DNA from 3 places in the Streptomyces sp. NPDC030798 genome. Region 1 is predicted to be linked to each of the others. Evidence: riboswitches for the same ligand, from Rfam matches in the RefSeq annotation. Region 1 holds a riboswitch; each other region holds the start of a gene.
What was found. A riboswitch is a leader RNA that binds a small molecule or an ion and turns the genes downstream of it on or off. The one in region 1 is predicted to bind cyclic di-AMP.
Positions count from the first base shown of each region.

Region 2: another riboswitch for cyclic di-AMP. It lies ahead of ACZ404_RS22825 (M23 family metallopeptidase); the one in region 1 lies ahead of ACZ404_RS28730 (M23 family metallopeptidase).
Region 3: another riboswitch for cyclic di-AMP. It lies ahead of ACZ404_RS26335 (transglycosylase family protein); the one in region 1 lies ahead of ACZ404_RS28730 (M23 family metallopeptidase).

Region 1 is NZ_JBVIDR010000014.1:81,050-86,246, forward strand. It holds gene ACZ404_RS28725 (alpha-galactosidase) at 1-1,950, shown strand, start outside; cyclic di-AMP (ydaO/yuaA leader) riboswitch at 2,259-2,419, shown strand; gene ACZ404_RS28730 (M23 family metallopeptidase) at 2,423-3,337, shown strand; gene ACZ404_RS28735 (SGNH/GDSL hydrolase family protein) at 3,504-4,289, shown strand; gene ACZ404_RS28740 (TetR/AcrR family transcriptional regulator) at 4,366-4,986, opposite strand; gene ACZ404_RS28745 (hypothetical protein) at 4,996-5,197, opposite strand, start outside.
Region 2 is NZ_JBVIDR010000010.1:20,051-25,247, reverse strand. It holds gene ACZ404_RS22840 (MarR family winged helix-turn-helix transcriptional regulator) at 216-749, opposite strand; gene ACZ404_RS22835 (dihydrofolate reductase family protein) at 835-1,968, shown strand; tRNA gene ACZ404_RS22830 (tRNA-Met) at 2,035-2,108, shown strand; cyclic di-AMP (ydaO/yuaA leader) riboswitch at 2,434-2,600, shown strand; gene ACZ404_RS22825 (M23 family metallopeptidase) at 2,610-3,644, shown strand; gene ACZ404_RS22820 (aldo/keto reductase) at 3,788-4,735, shown strand; gene ACZ404_RS22815 (PrsW family intramembrane metalloprotease) at 4,793-5,197, opposite strand, start outside.
Region 3 is NZ_JBVIDR010000012.1:101,841-107,037, forward strand. It holds gene eno (phosphopyruvate hydratase) at 1-849, opposite strand, end outside; gene ACZ404_RS26335 (transglycosylase family protein) at 1,127-1,801, opposite strand; cyclic di-AMP (ydaO/yuaA leader) riboswitch at 1,806-1,975, opposite strand; gene ACZ404_RS26340 (transglycosylase family protein) at 2,152-3,192, opposite strand; gene ACZ404_RS26345 (cytochrome P450 family protein) at 3,342-4,631, opposite strand; gene ACZ404_RS26350 (nucleoside triphosphate pyrophosphohydrolase) at 4,628-5,197, opposite strand, start outside.

The DNA of each region.
Region 1 (5,197 bases):
GCCGACGCCGAGGCCCTGGCGGTGAGCCCGCTGCCCGGCTACTGGCCTTTCGAGTCCCCGCTCGACGGCCGCGAGGAGTACCCCGTCGAGGGCGGCCCCCGTTTCGTCCGCCCCGCCCTGTCCGTGCGCACCGACGAGCGCCGCGGCACCGAGTGGCGCTTCACGGCGTACGAGACCGACGGCGACGAGCTGCGGCTGCGCTTCGACGACGACGGGCTGGCGATCACCCTGCACTACCGGATGCGCGGCGACGTCGTCGAGCGCTGGGTGAGCCTGGAGAACGGCGGCCACGCGCGCGTGGAGCTGCTGCGCGCCGACGCGGCCACCTGGACCCTGCCCGACCGCGAGGGCTGGCGGCTCTCCCAGCTGCACGGCCGCTGGGCCGCCGAGTCCCGGCTCACCACCACATCCCTCACCTACGGCGAGAAGGTCATCGGCAGCCGGCGCGGCCACACCGGTCACCAGCACTTGCCCTGGGTGGCCCTCGACACCGACGCCACCGAGGAGCGCGGCGAGGTCTACGGCTGCGCGCTCGGCTGGTCCGGATCCTGGCGCATCGCCGTCGCCCAACTCCCCGACGCGCGCGTGCAGATCACCGGCGGCGCCGGCTACGACGACTCCGGGCTGCTGCTGCTCGAGCCGGGGGAGTCGTACACCACCCCCGTCTTCGCCGGCCTGTGGAGCGACGGCGGCTTCGGCGGCGCCAGCCGCACCTGGCACGCCTACCAGCGGGCCCATGTCGTCCCGGACGCGGACCGGGACCGGCCGGTGCTGTTCAACTCCTGGGAGGCGACGTTCTTCGACATCTCCGAGGAGCAGCAGGCCGCCCTCGCCCAGCGTGCCGCCGACATCGGCGTCGAACTGTTCGTGGTCGACGACGGCTGGTTCGGCGCCCGCACCAGCGACCGCGCCGGCCTCGGCGACTGGACGCCCAACCCGGATCGCTTCCCGCAGGGCCTGAAGCCCCTCGCGGACCGCGTGCACGGCCTCGGCATGCAGTTCGGCATCTGGGTCGAGCCCGAGATGGTCAACCCCGACAGCGACCTGTACCGCGCACACCCCGACTGGGTGCAGTACCAGCCCGGACGCACCCGCACGGAGCTGCGCAACCAGCTCGTCCTCAACCTCGCGCGCGAGGACGTCCAGGAGTACCTCTGGGAGCGGCTGGACACCCTGCTGTCCAGCGCCCCGATCGACTACGTCAAGTGGGACTTCAACCGCTGCTTCACCGACGCCGGCTGGCCCGGGGAGCCCTACCCGCAGCGCCTGTGGGTCGACCACGTCCACGCCCTGTACGCCCTGCTGGACCGGCTGCGCGCCGCCCACCCCCAGGTCGCCTTCGAGTCCTGCTCGGGCGGCGGCGGCCGGATCGACCTCGGGGTGCTGAGCCGCACCGACCAGGTGTGGACCTCCGACAACACCGATCCGCTGGACCGGCTGGCGATCCAGCACGGCTTCACCCAGATCCACCCCGCGCGTGTGATGGCCGCCTGGGTCACCGACAGCCCGAACACCCAGCTCAACGGCCGGGTCAGCTCTCTGCGTTTCCGTTTTGTCAGCGCCATGGCGGGCGTTCTCGGCGTCGGCGGCGACCTCACCGAGTGGACGGCGGAGGAACTGGCCGAGGCGCGGCGGTGGGTGGAGCTGTACAAGGAGATCCGTCCCGTCGTGCAGCGCGGCGACCTGTACCGGCTCAGGCCCCCGTCGGGCGGCCTGAGCGCCGTGCAGTACGTCCTCGGGGACGAGACGGTCGTCCTCGCCTGCCTCCAGGCCCAGAGCCACGGCGAGCCGGTGCCGGCGGTGCGGCTGCGTGGACTCGACCCGACGGCATCGTATGAATGCCGCGAAACGGGCGAAGTGCATCGGGGGGCCGTGCTGCTGCACCACGGGCTGCGCACCGGACTGCGCGGCGACCTGGATGCGACGGTTCTCCGCCTGCGCCGTATCTGAGCCTTCTGTCCGAATCAGCGCCTTCGTTCCAACTCGTTCCGGAATAAGGAGAGCGGGCGGCAGTGTGCGTGAGGAGCGTCATATCCGTGACGGTCGGTGGCGCGTCATGTGCACGTAATTTCGGTGCCCGTGCAGGGCGTTGACAGAAAGAAGGGGACGGGAATTCACGGAGGGTGACCGTGAATTCCCGAATCCGATCTTTTGGAACGCCAACTCCTGGAACCGGCCGCTTGTTCAGCTGCGTCCCGCTCGCTTACCTTCGCCCCCAATCCGGACGGAACGCCGAATCCTGCCGCCGCCCGGACCTCCCGCACACATGACCCGTGCCCGGCAGGAGCGGGGGACCCACAGGTACGACCGCCTGTCCCGGTCTCCGCGACAGGCTCAGGGGTGCAGCCGCGCAGCCCGCGGCCGGACAGCTCCCGTCCGAACCCGACAGCTCACCTCGCAGGCGCCGGAGAGGAATGCAGCCATGCCCGCGAAGGGTAAGCACCGCCGCCCCAAGGCCCCGCGCCTCACCCGCTCGATCGCCGCCGCCGGAACCGGCGGCGCCGCACTCGCCCTGCCGCTCATCGGGGCCGCGGGCGCGCACGCCGCCCCGGCGCAGCCCGTCTCGTCGAAGACTGTCTCCTCGAAGACCCTGCAGTCCCTGCAGGCCGCCGAGCGGACGACCGGCACGAAGACGGCCGCGCAGCAGGCCTCCGGGGCGCGCACCTACACCGTGCAGGCCGGCGACTGCCTCGCGAAGATCGCCGACGAGCAGCATGTCGACGGCGGCTGGCAGCGGCTGTACGAGGACAACCGGCAGGCCGTCGGCTCCGACCCCTCGCTCATCCACCCGGGCCTGAAGCTGACCCTGGGCGGCAAGGCCGCACCGGCACGGACCGAATCCGTCATGCCCGCCACGCCCGCGAAGCCGTCGCCCGCCAAGGCCCAGGCGGCCCCGGCCCCGCAGACCGCCCAGGCGGCCCCCGCCACCGGCTACACCCTCCCGGTCACCGGCGCCACCATCGGCACCGGCTACCACGTGCCCGGCAGCATGTGGTCCAGCGGCTACCACACCGGCGTCGACTTCGTCGTCCCGACCGGGGCGCCCGTCAAGGCCGTCGCCGCCGGCACGGTCGTCACCGCGGGCTGGGGCGGCGCGTACGGCAACCAGGTCGTCATCAAGCTGAACGACGGTCACTACGCCCAGTACGGCCACCTCTCCCAGCTCTCCGTCTCGGTCGGCCAGACCGTGGCCGAGGGCCGGCAGCTCGGCCTGTCCGGCGCGACCGGCAACGTGACCGGCCCACACCTGCACTTCGAGATCCGTACGACGCCGTCCTACGGATCCGACATCGACCCGGTCGGCTACCTGCGCGAGCACGGCGTGGCCGTCGGCTGAGGAGGCCGGCCCGGTCTGTCGGCCGGATGCCTATTCCCGGACGGTGCCTGTCCGGGAAGTGGCTTATCTCACCGTCCGTCAACCCCTTATTACGGTCGCGTAAGTCACATCGCAAGGTGAATCATGGTCCGACGTGGCAGACGATTCGAAGAGTGACAACAGATCAGTGATCGGGTCGTACGTGGCGGTGGGGGACAGCTTCACCGAGGGCGTCGGCGACCCCGGCCCCGACGGGGCGTTCGTCGGCTGGGCCGACCGGTTCGCGGTACTGCTCGCGGACCGGCGCCCGGAGGGCGACTTCCGGTACACCAACCTCGCGGTCCGCGGGAAGCTGCTCGACCAGATCATCGAGGACCAGCTTCCGAAGGCCGTCGAACTGGCCCCGGACCTCGTCTCCTTCTGCGCGGGCGGCAACGACATCATCCGGCCCGGCACCGACCCCGACGAGGTGGCCGAGCGCTTCGAGCGGGCGGTGGCCCGGCTCACCGCGGTGGCGGGCACCGTACTCGTGACGACCGGATTCGACACCCGTGGCGTGCCCGTGCTCAAGCATCTGCGCGGCAAGATCGCCACCTACAACGGGCACGTCCGCGCCATCGCCGACCGGTACGGCTGTCCCGTGCTCGACCTGTGGTCCCTGAAGTCCGTGCAGGACCGCAGGGCGTGGGACGACGACCGGCTGCACCTCTCGCCCGAGGGGCACACGCGCGTGGCACTGCGCGCCGGCCAGGCACTCGGCCTCGAGATCCCGGCCGATCCCGAGCAGCCCTGGCCGCCGCTCCCGCCCCGCGGCGCCCTGGACATCCGCCGCGACGACGTCCACTGGGCCCGCGAGTACCTCGTCCCGTGGATCGGCCGCCGACTGCGGGGCGAATCCTCCGGGGACCACGTGACGGCGAAGGGCGCGCTGTCCCCGGAGGACATCAGGATGCGGATCGCCCCGGTGGCGTGAGGTCCGCTCGCCCCGGTCCCCAGGTCCTGGAGGTTGCGGACCGCCCCGTGCCGCGGCTGTCGCGGCACGGGGCGGTTCACCGCCCTTGCGCGGTCAGCGCCTCCCGGGTCAGCCCGAGTTCCCTCGCGAGGGCGTCGTCCACCCACTCCTGGGCCCGTGAGCGCGGTATCGACCCCGGATACGACGTCAGCTGCACGGCCAGCCCGTCGAGCAGCGCGGTGAGCCGCAGCGCCGCGCCCGCCGGGTCGGGGCACGTGAACTCCCCGGCCGCCGCGCCCTCGGCGAGGACCTCGGCGATCGCCGCCTTCCACTGCTGGTCGAGATCCCGGGTGACCTCACGCAGGGCGGGCTCGCGCAGCGCCACCGCCCAGCCCTCGATCCACAGCCGCCAGCCCTTGGCCTGTCCCGTCGGCGCGTACCAGCGCACGGCCGACCGCAGTCGGCGCAGCGCGGAGGTCCGCCGGCCCAGCAGCCCGCGCAGACGGGCGAGATCGCCCTCGGCCGCGTACGTGAACGCGGCGGCGACCAGCTTCTCCTTCGTCGAGAAGTGGTACAGCACCAGCGCGTTGCTCACGCCGAGTGCGGAAGCGACGTCGGCGATCCGGACCGCCGCCACGCCCCGTGCCTCGATCTGCTCGACGGCGGCCCGCAGCAGTTCCTCGCGCCGCTCGGCCACACTCAACCGCACTCTCGCCACCCGGTCACCCTAATGGTGGGGGTACCCGGGTACGAGTTCCACGCGGTGCAGCTCGGTCCGCGCGACGGCCGCGTCGCGTTCGCCGGCCAGTGCGGTGCGCCGCCGGTCCGTGAGGAACCCGTCGTAACCGGCCTGCGAGGCGAACTCGATGAGCTGGATCTCGTCCGGACCGCCGTCGGCGCCGACGGTGCGGGCACGCTGCAGCACCCTG
Region 2 (5,197 bases), on a different contig from region 1:
TTCCGGGTTCCTGGGGTAGCTGCTTCAGATTTGAAGCAGCTACTCGGTCCGGGACTCTACCCCGTGCTTTAAATTTGAAGCAACCAGCCCGGGTGAGTTTGTGGCGCGGCCCACTGTCCGGGTGTCTTCTCGGCAGCTTCGGCGGCTTTCCTCGGCCTTCCGGTTTTCCGCAGCCTTCCGGCCGAGGTCCGGCCGCTTTCCGGCGGCCTCGGACGTCACGGCGTCGTCGGCGGCTGCCCGGAGCAGGGTGACGAGCGCCTGCGCCACGGCACGTCCTCCGCCGCACCGCCCGTCTCCTCGCCCTGCAGGCCCTCGGCGATCCCCGTGCAGATCTCCTCCAGCTGCCCCACCTGCTCGGGCGTGAGCCGGTCGAAGAGGCTCGCGCGGACCGTCTCGACGTGCCCGGGTGCCGTACGCTCCAGGACGGCCGTCCCCGCCTCCGTCAGCACGGCGAAACTGCTGCGCTTGTCCCAGCGGCAGTTCTCCCGGCGCACCATCCCGTCCCGCTCCAGCCGGGTGACCGCGTACGTCAGCCGGCTCCGCGTGATCTTCAGCTTCTCCGCCAGGTCGGTCATGCGCAGGCGCCGGTCGGGGGCCTCGGAGAGGTTGGCGAGCACGGAGTAGAACAGATGCGGCATGCCGGCCTCCTGCTGGAGCTGCCGGTCGATCGCGTCCTCCAGAAGCCGGGAGGCGGCGATGTAGGCGCGCCAGGCGCGCTGCTCCTCGGGAGTGAGCCAGCGGGTCGTCATGCAGCCAGTGTAAGTTTGTTTCAAAGTTGAACCAAGATCGCCGTCGAAACCGGGACCGCCGGGTTCCATCAGAGGGAGCGCGCCGATGCCGTACCCGTACGTCCTGCTGTCCGCCGCCGTCTCCCTCGACGGCTACCTGGACGACACCGGCCCCGACCGGCTCCTGCTCTCCGGCCCGGCCGACTTCGACCGGGTCGACGAGGTGCGCGCCTCGGTCGACGCCATCCTCATCGGCGCCGGCACCATCCGCGCCGACAACCCCCGCCTCCTGGTCAACGCGCCCGAGCGTCGCGCGGCCCGCCGGGCCGAGGGCAGACCCGAGTACCCCCTGAAGGTCACCGTCACCGCATCCGGCGACCTCGACCCGGACGCCCACTTCTGGCACACCGGCGGCGAGAAGCTCGTGTACACCACCGACAAGGGCGCCGACGCCGCCACGCGCACGCTCGGCGGCACCGCCGACGTCGTCTCCCTCGGCCCCGAGCTCGACTGGCGCGCCCTGCTGGAGCACCTGCACGACGTGCGCGGCGTCCGCCGTCTGATGGTCGAGGGCGGCGGCACCGTGCACACCCAGCTCCTCCAGCGGGGCCTCGCCGACGAGCTGCAGCTGGTGCTCGCCCCGCTGTTCGTCGGCGACCCGGCGGCGCCGCGCCTGTTCGGCCCGGGGGCGTACCAGGGCGGCCGGCTCCGCCTCGCCGAGAGCCGCCGGATCGAGGACGTCGTCCTGATGCGCTACGAGCCCACCGCCCCCGGCACCGGCCGCGAGCCCAGCGCCGCCGATCGCCACTGGCTGCGCACCGCCTGCGAGCTGGCCGCTCTGTGCCCGCCGTCGGAGACGGCCTTCAGCGTCGGCGCGGTGGTGGTGGCCGCCGACGGCACCGAGCTGGCCCGCGGCCACTCGCGCGAGGGCGGCGACCCGGTGGTGCACGCCGAGGAGGCGGCCCTCGCCAAGACCGACCCGGCGGACCCGCGCCTGGCCGGCGCGACCGTCTACAGCAGCCTGGAGCCCTGCTCCCGCCGCGCCTCCCGCCCCGCACCCTGCGCCCGTCTGATCGTCGACGCGGGGGTACGGCGGGTGGTCACGGCCTGGCGAGAACCGGACACGTTCGTCACGGCGGCCGACGGAACCGGTGTGCTGGTCGGCGCGGGCGCCGACGTCGTCCTGCTGCCGCAGTTCGAGGACCTGGCGAAGCGGCCGAACGCCCATCTGCTGCCCTGAGCCGTAGGTCACGCACAAGCCGTGTGCTCGGCACCCCGCGCATGGCGTACACTGGAGTCACAACGACGCGGGGTGGAGCAGCTCGGTAGCTCGCTGGGCTCATAACCCAGAGGTCGCAGGTTCAAATCCTGTCCCCGCTACTGAAGGCTCAGGGCCGGGATCCAGCACATGGATCCCGGCCCTGAGCGTTTCCCGGCTCGTGTCCCGACGATGCCCCTTTACTCCTCAGAGTGTTACTACTCAGGGTGATCGGACGGAAGCCCTCCGCATCACGACTGAGTCACCATCAAAACCGGCAGTGACTCCTGAACGTCGGTCAACTAGTCCGGTTTGAGCGGGTCATGGCGTGTACGTCCCGCTGAATCGGCACTAATGATCAAGCGGAACAGCTTGGAATCTCATACGCCGGTCTATTAACGTTCGATAACGCAGCGCGGTCGTCCCAGCCGTCACCCGAGACGGCTCCGTGCGCACGCGCCGAATCCCGCAAGGGAACCGGGGAACCACCACCCTGGGGTGAATCACGCGGATGCCGACGTGAACTCGCAGAGTCCACGCCAGGTATACGCGCGTAGGAGACCTTCCTGCTCCGAACCCGTCAGCTAACCCGGTAGGCGGAGGAAGGAAAGGAGTACGCCCGCGTGGCGTCCAACCGGCCTGCCCCCGAAGCCCCGTTCGTGCCGGCTCAGCGCGAGTTCGACACCTTCGGCTACGGCGACCACCGCCCCGAAGAGGGCCCGTGGGAGGAGTGGAACCCCACCGAGGAGTCCCTCCGCCCGGTCCGTGGCCGCCACCGGGTCGCCCGGCAGCGCGGCGGCGGGCTCGCCCGCAGCTCCACCGTCCTCGGCGTCGGCGTCATAGCGGCGGTCGGCGCGGGTGGCATGGCCAGCGCCAACACCGGCAAGCCTCCGGTGTCCATCTCCATGCCCGACCTGCCCTCCGTCGGCTCCCTGTTCGGCGACGACCACTCCGACGCGCAGGCCACGCAGGCCTCCCTCAGCACCGTCGGCACGACGGCCACCGACAGCGACCAGAACGGCTCCGACGCGGGCGAGGCCCTGCGCAACCGGATCATGGCGCAGGCCGAGCAGCAGCAGAGCAAGGCCGACCTCAAGGCCACCGCGGCCGCCGTCGCCGCCGACCAGAAGCAGGTCATCGCCGCGGCCGCCAAGGCGGAGAAGACGGCCGCCGCCGAGGCGGCCGACGCCAAGGCCGAGGCCGAGGCCGCCGCCAAGAAGAGGGCCGAGGCCGCGCGCCTGGCCGCGCTGGCCAAGCAGTACACGCTGCCGACGTCGTCGTACACGATCACCTCGACCTTCGGCGAGGCCGGCTCGATGTGGTCCTCCGGCTACCACACCGGCCTCGACTTCGCCGCCCCCACCGGCACCCTCATCAAGGCCATCCACAGCGGCACGATCACCGAGGCCGGCTGGGCCGGCTCCTACGGCTACCGCACGATCCTCACCCTCGACGACGGCACCGAGCTGTGGTTCTGCCACCAGTCCTCGATCAACGTCAAGGTCGGCCAGAAGGTGTCCACCGGCGAGGTCATCGGTCGCGTCGGCGCCACCGGCAACGTCACCGGCCCGCACCTGCACCTGGAGGTCCACCCCGGCGGCCAGGCCACCGGCATCGACCCCATGGCCTGGCTGCGCGGCAAGGGCCTCAACCCCTGAGCCCACCCCGCCCCGAAAGTCCCGGCAGCCCTGACGGCATCCCCCCCGACGTCAGGGCTGCCGGTCGTTGTGGCGCATCGTTTTGCACACCGTTCGTACGCATCCCGGAATCCGTGGGGCGCACGTGATCGTTGAACCGACACATGACTGCTTCTCTGCGCAAACTCGGTTCCTCCGACCTCGAGGTCTTCCCGCTGGCCCTCGGCGGCAACGTCTTCGGCTGGACCGCCGACGAGGAGACCTCCTTCGCCGTCCTGGACGCCTACACGGCCGCCGGCGGCAACTTCCTCGACACGGCCGACTCCTACTCGGCGTGGGTCGAGGGCAACCAGGGCGGTGAGTCGGAGACGATCATCGGCAAGTGGGTCAAGGCCCGCGGCAACCGCTCCGACGTCGTCATCGCGACCAAGGTCAGCCAGCACCCGCAGTTCCAGGGCCTGTCCGCCGCGACCATCAAGGCCGCCGCCGACGCCTCGCTGCACCGCCTGGGCACCGACTACATCGACCTCTACTACACCCACTTCGACAAGCCCGAGGTGCCGGTCGAGGAGATCATCGGCGCCCTGGACGAGCTGGTGAAGGCCGGCAAGGTCCGGCACATCGCCGCCTCCAACATCAGCGCCGAGCGCCTCCAGGCCTCGCTCGACTTCTCCGACCGCGAGGGCCTCGCCCGCTACGTCGCGCTCCAGCCCCACTACAACCTGGTCTCCCGGGACACCTACGAGGGCCCGCTGCAGGACCTGGCCGCCCGCGAGGGCCTCTCGGCCGTGCCGTACTTCGCCCTGGCCTCCGGGTTCCTCACCGGCAAGTACCGCCCGGGTACGACGGTCGACAGTGCCCGCGCGGCAGGGGCCGCCAAGCACCTGGAGTCCGAGCGCGGCCAGAAGGTCCTCACCGCCCTGGACGAGATCGCCCGGGCCCACGAGGCCCCCGTCGCCACGGTCGCCCTGGCCTGGCTCGCCGCCCAGCCGACGGTCACGGCCCCGATCTCCTCGGCCCGCACGGTGGACCAGCTCCCGGCGCTGCTGGGCGTGGCACAGCTCCGGCTGACGGACGAGGAGCTGAAGAAGCTCACGGACGCGTCGGCCTGACCCCTCCGTTCGCGACGGCGCACTCCGGCGGCGCCGAACCCGCCGTGCCCCGTGGCTCTACGACCGGTACGGGTTGTAAGCGGGGTACGGCGCCGCCGGGTACCCGTACGGCGTCCAGTACGCCGCCGGCACCCGAACCGGCGCCGGCGCGGACGCCCGGGCCGCGTACTCCAGGGCCGGCCGGGCGACGTCCTTGCGCCTCCACAGCTCGGCGAGCAGCTCCCGCTCCCGTGCGACGAAGTCCGTCCCCGCGCGCCCCCGCCGCCCCCGGTGCCGCAGGAAGGCGAGCGAGGTGGCGTAGGCCTCGTACTGTGCCACCGCCCGTGCCGCCGGGCGCCCCCCGAAGTGCTGCCGGGCGTGGTCCCGGGCCAGCCGCCGGGCCTTCATCGAGCCGAGCGCGAACGGCTCGCCCGGTCCCAGCCACCCGGCGTACACGTACACCGGCAGCTCCTCCCGCACCGT
Region 3 (5,197 bases), on a different contig from region 1:
GGAGACGAGCGGGTAGGCCGCGACGAGCTCCTCGTAGTACTCCGTCATCTCGGCGGCGGAGCGCTCCTTGCCCTCGAAGAGGTACTTGCCGTCCTTGTAGAACTCGGAGGCGGCGACGTCGAGCGCGAGGGCGACCTGCTCGCCGGGGACGTAACCGGCTTCCTTGATGGCCTCGAGGATGAGGTCGAGGGCGGCGCGGTTGGAGTCGAGGTTCGGGGCGAAACCGCCCTCGTCGCCGAGGCCGGTGGACAGGCCGCGGCCCTTCAGCACCTTCTTGAGGGTGTGGTAGACCTCGGTGCCCCAGCGCAGCGCCTCGGAGAAGGACTCCGCGCCGATCGGGGCGATCATGAACTCCTGGATGTCCACGTTGGAGTCGGCGTGCGAGCCGCCGTTCAGGATGTTCATCATCGGCACCGGCAGCAGGTGCGCGTTCGGGCCGCCCAGGTAGCGGAAGAGGGGGAGGTCGCTGGCCTCGGAGGCGGCGTGGGCGACGGCCAGGGAGACGCCGAGGATGGCGTTGGCGCCGAGGGAGCCCTTGTTGTCGGTGGCGTCCAGGTCGAACATGGCCTGGTCGATCAGGCGCTGCTCGGTGGCGTCGTAGCCGACCAGCTCCGGGCCGATCTGCTCGATGACGGCGAGGACGGCCTTCTCGACACCCTTGCCCTGGTAGCGGTTCGGGTCACCGTCGCGGAGCTCGATGGCCTCGAAGGCGCCCGTGGAGGCGCCGGACGGGACGGCGGCACGCCCGGTGCTGCCGTCGTCGAGGCCGACCTCGACCTCGACCGTGGGGTTGCCTCGGGAGTCCAGGATTTCCCGGGCTACGACGACGTCGATGGACGGCACGAGCATCTCCTTCTTGGATGTGACGCTGAGAGTGCGCGGCTGGTGTGCCGTGCGACTAGAGCCTAACCGTCCCGGGGGCGTCGGCCACCGACCGACCGTCCCGTGGACAGAGAGACCGTACCTATTGTTCCCGGTCGGAACAAAGGGGGGATGCGGGGGTCGCACGGAGGGGCCGCGGGAGGGCCCATGAAGGAACCCGGAAAAAAAGACCCCACCCCGGCGCGTACGGGGGAACACGCGCCGGGGCGGGGAGCCCGTGGGGGACGGGCGGGGCGGCCGCCGCTTACTTCAGGTGCAGCTGCTGGCCGGGGTAGATGAGGTCGGCGTCCTGGACGATGTCCTTGTTCAGCTCGAACAGCTTCTTCCAGCCGCCCTGGACGTGGTGCGCGGCGGCGATGGTGCTGAGCGTGTCACCCTTGACGACCTTGTACTCGCCGTCGCCCTTCTTGACCTTCTTGCCGGTCGGGGTGGTGACGGTCTTGCTGCTGCTCGCGGCCGGGCGCTCGGCGGAGCGGGAGGCGGCCTGCTGGTCGGTGGAGCGGCTGGTGGTGTTCGTCGAGGGAGTGGCGGCCGAGCCGTTGTAGGCGGCGCTCGACAGGCCCTTGCCGCAGACCGGCCAGGCGCCCTTGCCCTGGGCGGCGAGCACCTTCTCGGCGACGGATATCTGCTGGGCCTTGGTGGCCTGGTTGGCCTGGGGGGCGTACTGGGTGCCGCCGTACGCGGCCCAGGTGGAGGCGGAGAACTGCAGACCGCCGTAGTAGCCGTTGCCGGTGTTGATGGACCAGTTGCCGCCGGACTCGCACTGGGCGACCGCGTCCCACTCGGAGGCGGTGGCGGCGGAGGCGTTGCCGGCCGCCATCAGCGGGGCGGCGACGGCGGCGCCGGTGACGCCGGCGAGCGCGATGGCCCGGGTGGCCTTGGACGGACGACGGTGCTTGCCCTTGCCGGTGAACAGCATGGATCGATCCCCTCACCGACGCCTGCGAGGTGAGCTGTCGGGTTCGGGCCGGTTGAGTTGCCCGGCCGTGCCCCTCGTGTGAGGCACGGCTCCACCCCTAGCCGGTCCAGCGTCAACCGCTGGGCCCGGCACCTACCTTGGGTCCCCCGCTCCTGCCTACGGCGCATGATGCGACGACTGTTCCCGGGCGGCCGCTGGCAGGATTCGGCGTTGCGGCTGCCGGGGCTCGTGGTGACGAGCGGTCCTGACCGTAGACACGTGATCGAGGGAATTTCAAAGACGATCAGGGCTTCTGAGACTCATCCCACACTTTCGCCAAATCGGACATCAGGCGCGAATCAGGGCGTCAACTACCTCTGCTTATCGCCCGTTTCGGCACCGACTCGCAGGGTCTGACCGGCACTGATGTGGTTCGGGTCGGTCCCGATGACGCTCTTGTTGGCGTCGTAGAGCGCGCGCCATCCGCCGTCGACGTCAAGGGAGTCCGCGATGGAGGCGAGGGTGTCGCCCTCGCGGACCGTGTAGGCGCTCGCGTCGGTGGCGGCGTGACGGCCGGAGGAGGTGGCATTCTGACCGTTTGTCACGCTTTCGTCCGCACGATCACCCCGGTGACGTCCGCCACTGCTGAGCGCGCCGGTGTCGACGAGACTCCAAGAACCTCCGCTCTGCCATGAATTGTCCGAGTCGTCCGTCGTGGGATCCGTGGCGGCGGACCCGTCGCCCTGCGCGCCCCCGGAGTCGGGCGAGGTGGACTTGTCGGACTTGTGGGCGTCTGCCCCCTTGCCGGAACTCGAGTCCTTGGTGGAGCCGGAGTCCTTGCTCGCACCCGGGGACGGCGTGGTGGCCGTGTCCGAGGAGGAGTCGGACGAGGAGGACGAATCCGGCAGGCCGGACGAGTCGGAACTGTCGGTCGAACCGCCCGCGGTGCCGGAGTCGGAGTCCTGTCCGCCCGCATGCGAGGAGTCGGAACCGGAGTCCGAGCCGCCGAGGCCGGTGTCGACGTCCACGGAACCGGAGTTGGAGGTGAGGCCGGCGGTCAGGGCGCAGGTGGCCCAGGGGGTGGTGCCCCGGTCGGCCAGGATCTTCTCGGCGATGGAGATCTGCTGCGAACGGCTGGCCAGGTCGGCGGTGTCGGCGTACTGGGTGCCGCCGTACTTGTCCCAGTCGTCCTGCGATATCTGCAGGCCGCCGTAGTAGCCGTTGCCGGTGTCGGCGCTCCAGGAGCCGCCGCTCTCGCACTCGGCCACCTTGTCCCACGTGGTGCCGTCGGCCGCGTTGGCGCTCGCGGCGCCGAGCAGCGGGATGGCGATGGCGGAGCCGGTCACTCCCGCCGCGACGAGGAGGGCCGGGGCCTGACGGGGGCGACGGTGACGACCGTTCCCGGAGAGCATGCGGAAGCCTTTCGTGCGACAGCAGGAGCGGCGCGGCGGGAGACGCTCGCCGCCACGCTGATGGGTGAACGTATCCGCAGACGATCACTTGTCACAAGTTAATGCCGCGCAGATCACGTGAAGATCACAGAGTTGAACGTCTTTCATGTTTACGGTTGTACGGTCTTCCCGGCGGCCGGGGTGAACTCCACCGGGAGCGTGCGCAGGCCGCGCATGATGAGCCCGCCGCGCCACCGCAGCTCCGCCGGATCGGCCGCGAGCCGCAGGTCCGGGAGCCGGGTCAGGAGGGTGGCGAGCGCGGTCTGGCCCTCCAGGCGGGCGAGCGGGGCGCCGAGACAGTAGTGGATGCCGTGGCCGTAGCCGAGGTGCTGGTTGTCCCGGCGGGCGAGGTCCAGGAGGTCCGGGTCGGCGAACCGCTCCGGGTCCCGGTCGGCGGCGGCCAGGACGACGAGGACGGGGTCGCCGGGCGCGATGTCCTGTCCGCCGATGCTGAGCGGCCGGGTGGCGAACCGCCAGGTGGCCAGCTCCACCGGGCCGTCGTAGCGCAGGAGTTCCTCGACGCCGGTCTCCAGCAGGCCCGTCTCCCCGGCGGCCAGGGACTGCTGCAGCCGGCGCCGCTGCCCGGGATGGGTGAGCAGGGCGTAGGTGCCGTTGCCGATGAGGTTGACCGTCGTCTCGAACCCGGCGAACAGCAGGATGAACGCCATCGCCGCGGCCTCGTTCTCGGTGAGGTGCTCACCGTGGTCGGAGGCGCGGATGAGACCCGAGATGAGGTCCTCGCCGGGGGCGGGCTCGGCGGGCAGGGCCCGGCGCTTCCTGTGGATCAGCTCGGCCAGGTAGCCGCGCATCTTCTTCACCGAGCGGGCGACCCCGCCCCGGGGGCCACCGCCGTGCCGGATCATCATGCCCGCCCAGTCCCGGAAGTCGTCCTGGTCCTCGCGCGGGACGCCGAGCATGTCGCAGATGGCGTAGATGGGCAGCGGGAAGGCGAATTCGTGGATGAGGTCGGCGCGACCCCTCGCCGCGAACCCGTCGATGAGGCCGTCGGCCAGCTCCTGCACGCGCGGCGCGAACTCGGCGACCCGGCGGGGCGTGAACGCCTTGCTCACCAGCCGCCTGAGCCGGGTGTGGTCCGGCGGGTCGATGTTGAGCAGATGGGTCATCAGCTCGGCCTTGCGCTCGCCCGGAATGCCCGTCTTGCCCTTGGCGTGCGCGGGCTCGTCGTGATGCTCCGGGTTCTTGCTCAGCCGCTGGTCGGCGAGCGCCTGCCGGGCATCGGCGTACCGCGTGACCAGCCAGGCCTCGACCCCGCTCGGCAACCTCGTCCTGCGCACCGGCGCGTGCTCGCGCAGCCAGGCGTAGGCGGGGTAGGGGTCGGCGGCGAACTCCCAGGTGAAGAGCTCGGGAGCGGTGCTGTCGGGCAGGGGCTGGTCGGTCACTCCTCGACGGTATCCGGCGCGGGGTGGGCCTCCGCGTCCCGGTGGCGGTCGCCGTCGGCCGCGCGTATCGCGCCGGGCGCTGCGCCCTCGGCCTCTCGGATGGCGTCCCGGTACGCCCGGGCCGCCGCTCTCAGGGCCGCTTCCGGATCCACGCCCTCGGCCTCGGCGCGGGCCGCCAGCGCCAGCAACCGGTAGCCGATGCCGTCGCCCTGCGGGAGTGGCACCTCCAGGCCGGCCGTCCGGGCGCGGGAGGCCAGCTTGGCGGTGAGGGCGAGGCCGGGCTGGCCGAGGGGGACGCCCTCGGTGACCGAGGTGCGCCGCTTCTCCTCGGCCTTGGTGCGCAGCCAGTGCTCCTTGACGTCCTCCGGGGTCTCGGCCTGCTCCTCACCGAAGACGTGCGGGTGGCGGTGGATCAGCTTGGCGACGATGCCCCCGGCCACGTCGTCGATGGAGAAGGGGGTGTCGGGGTGCTCCTCGGCGATACGGGAGTGGAAGACGACCTGGAGGAGGACGTCGCCCAGCTCCTCGCGCAACTCCTCGCGGTCGCCGGCCTCGATCGCCTCGAC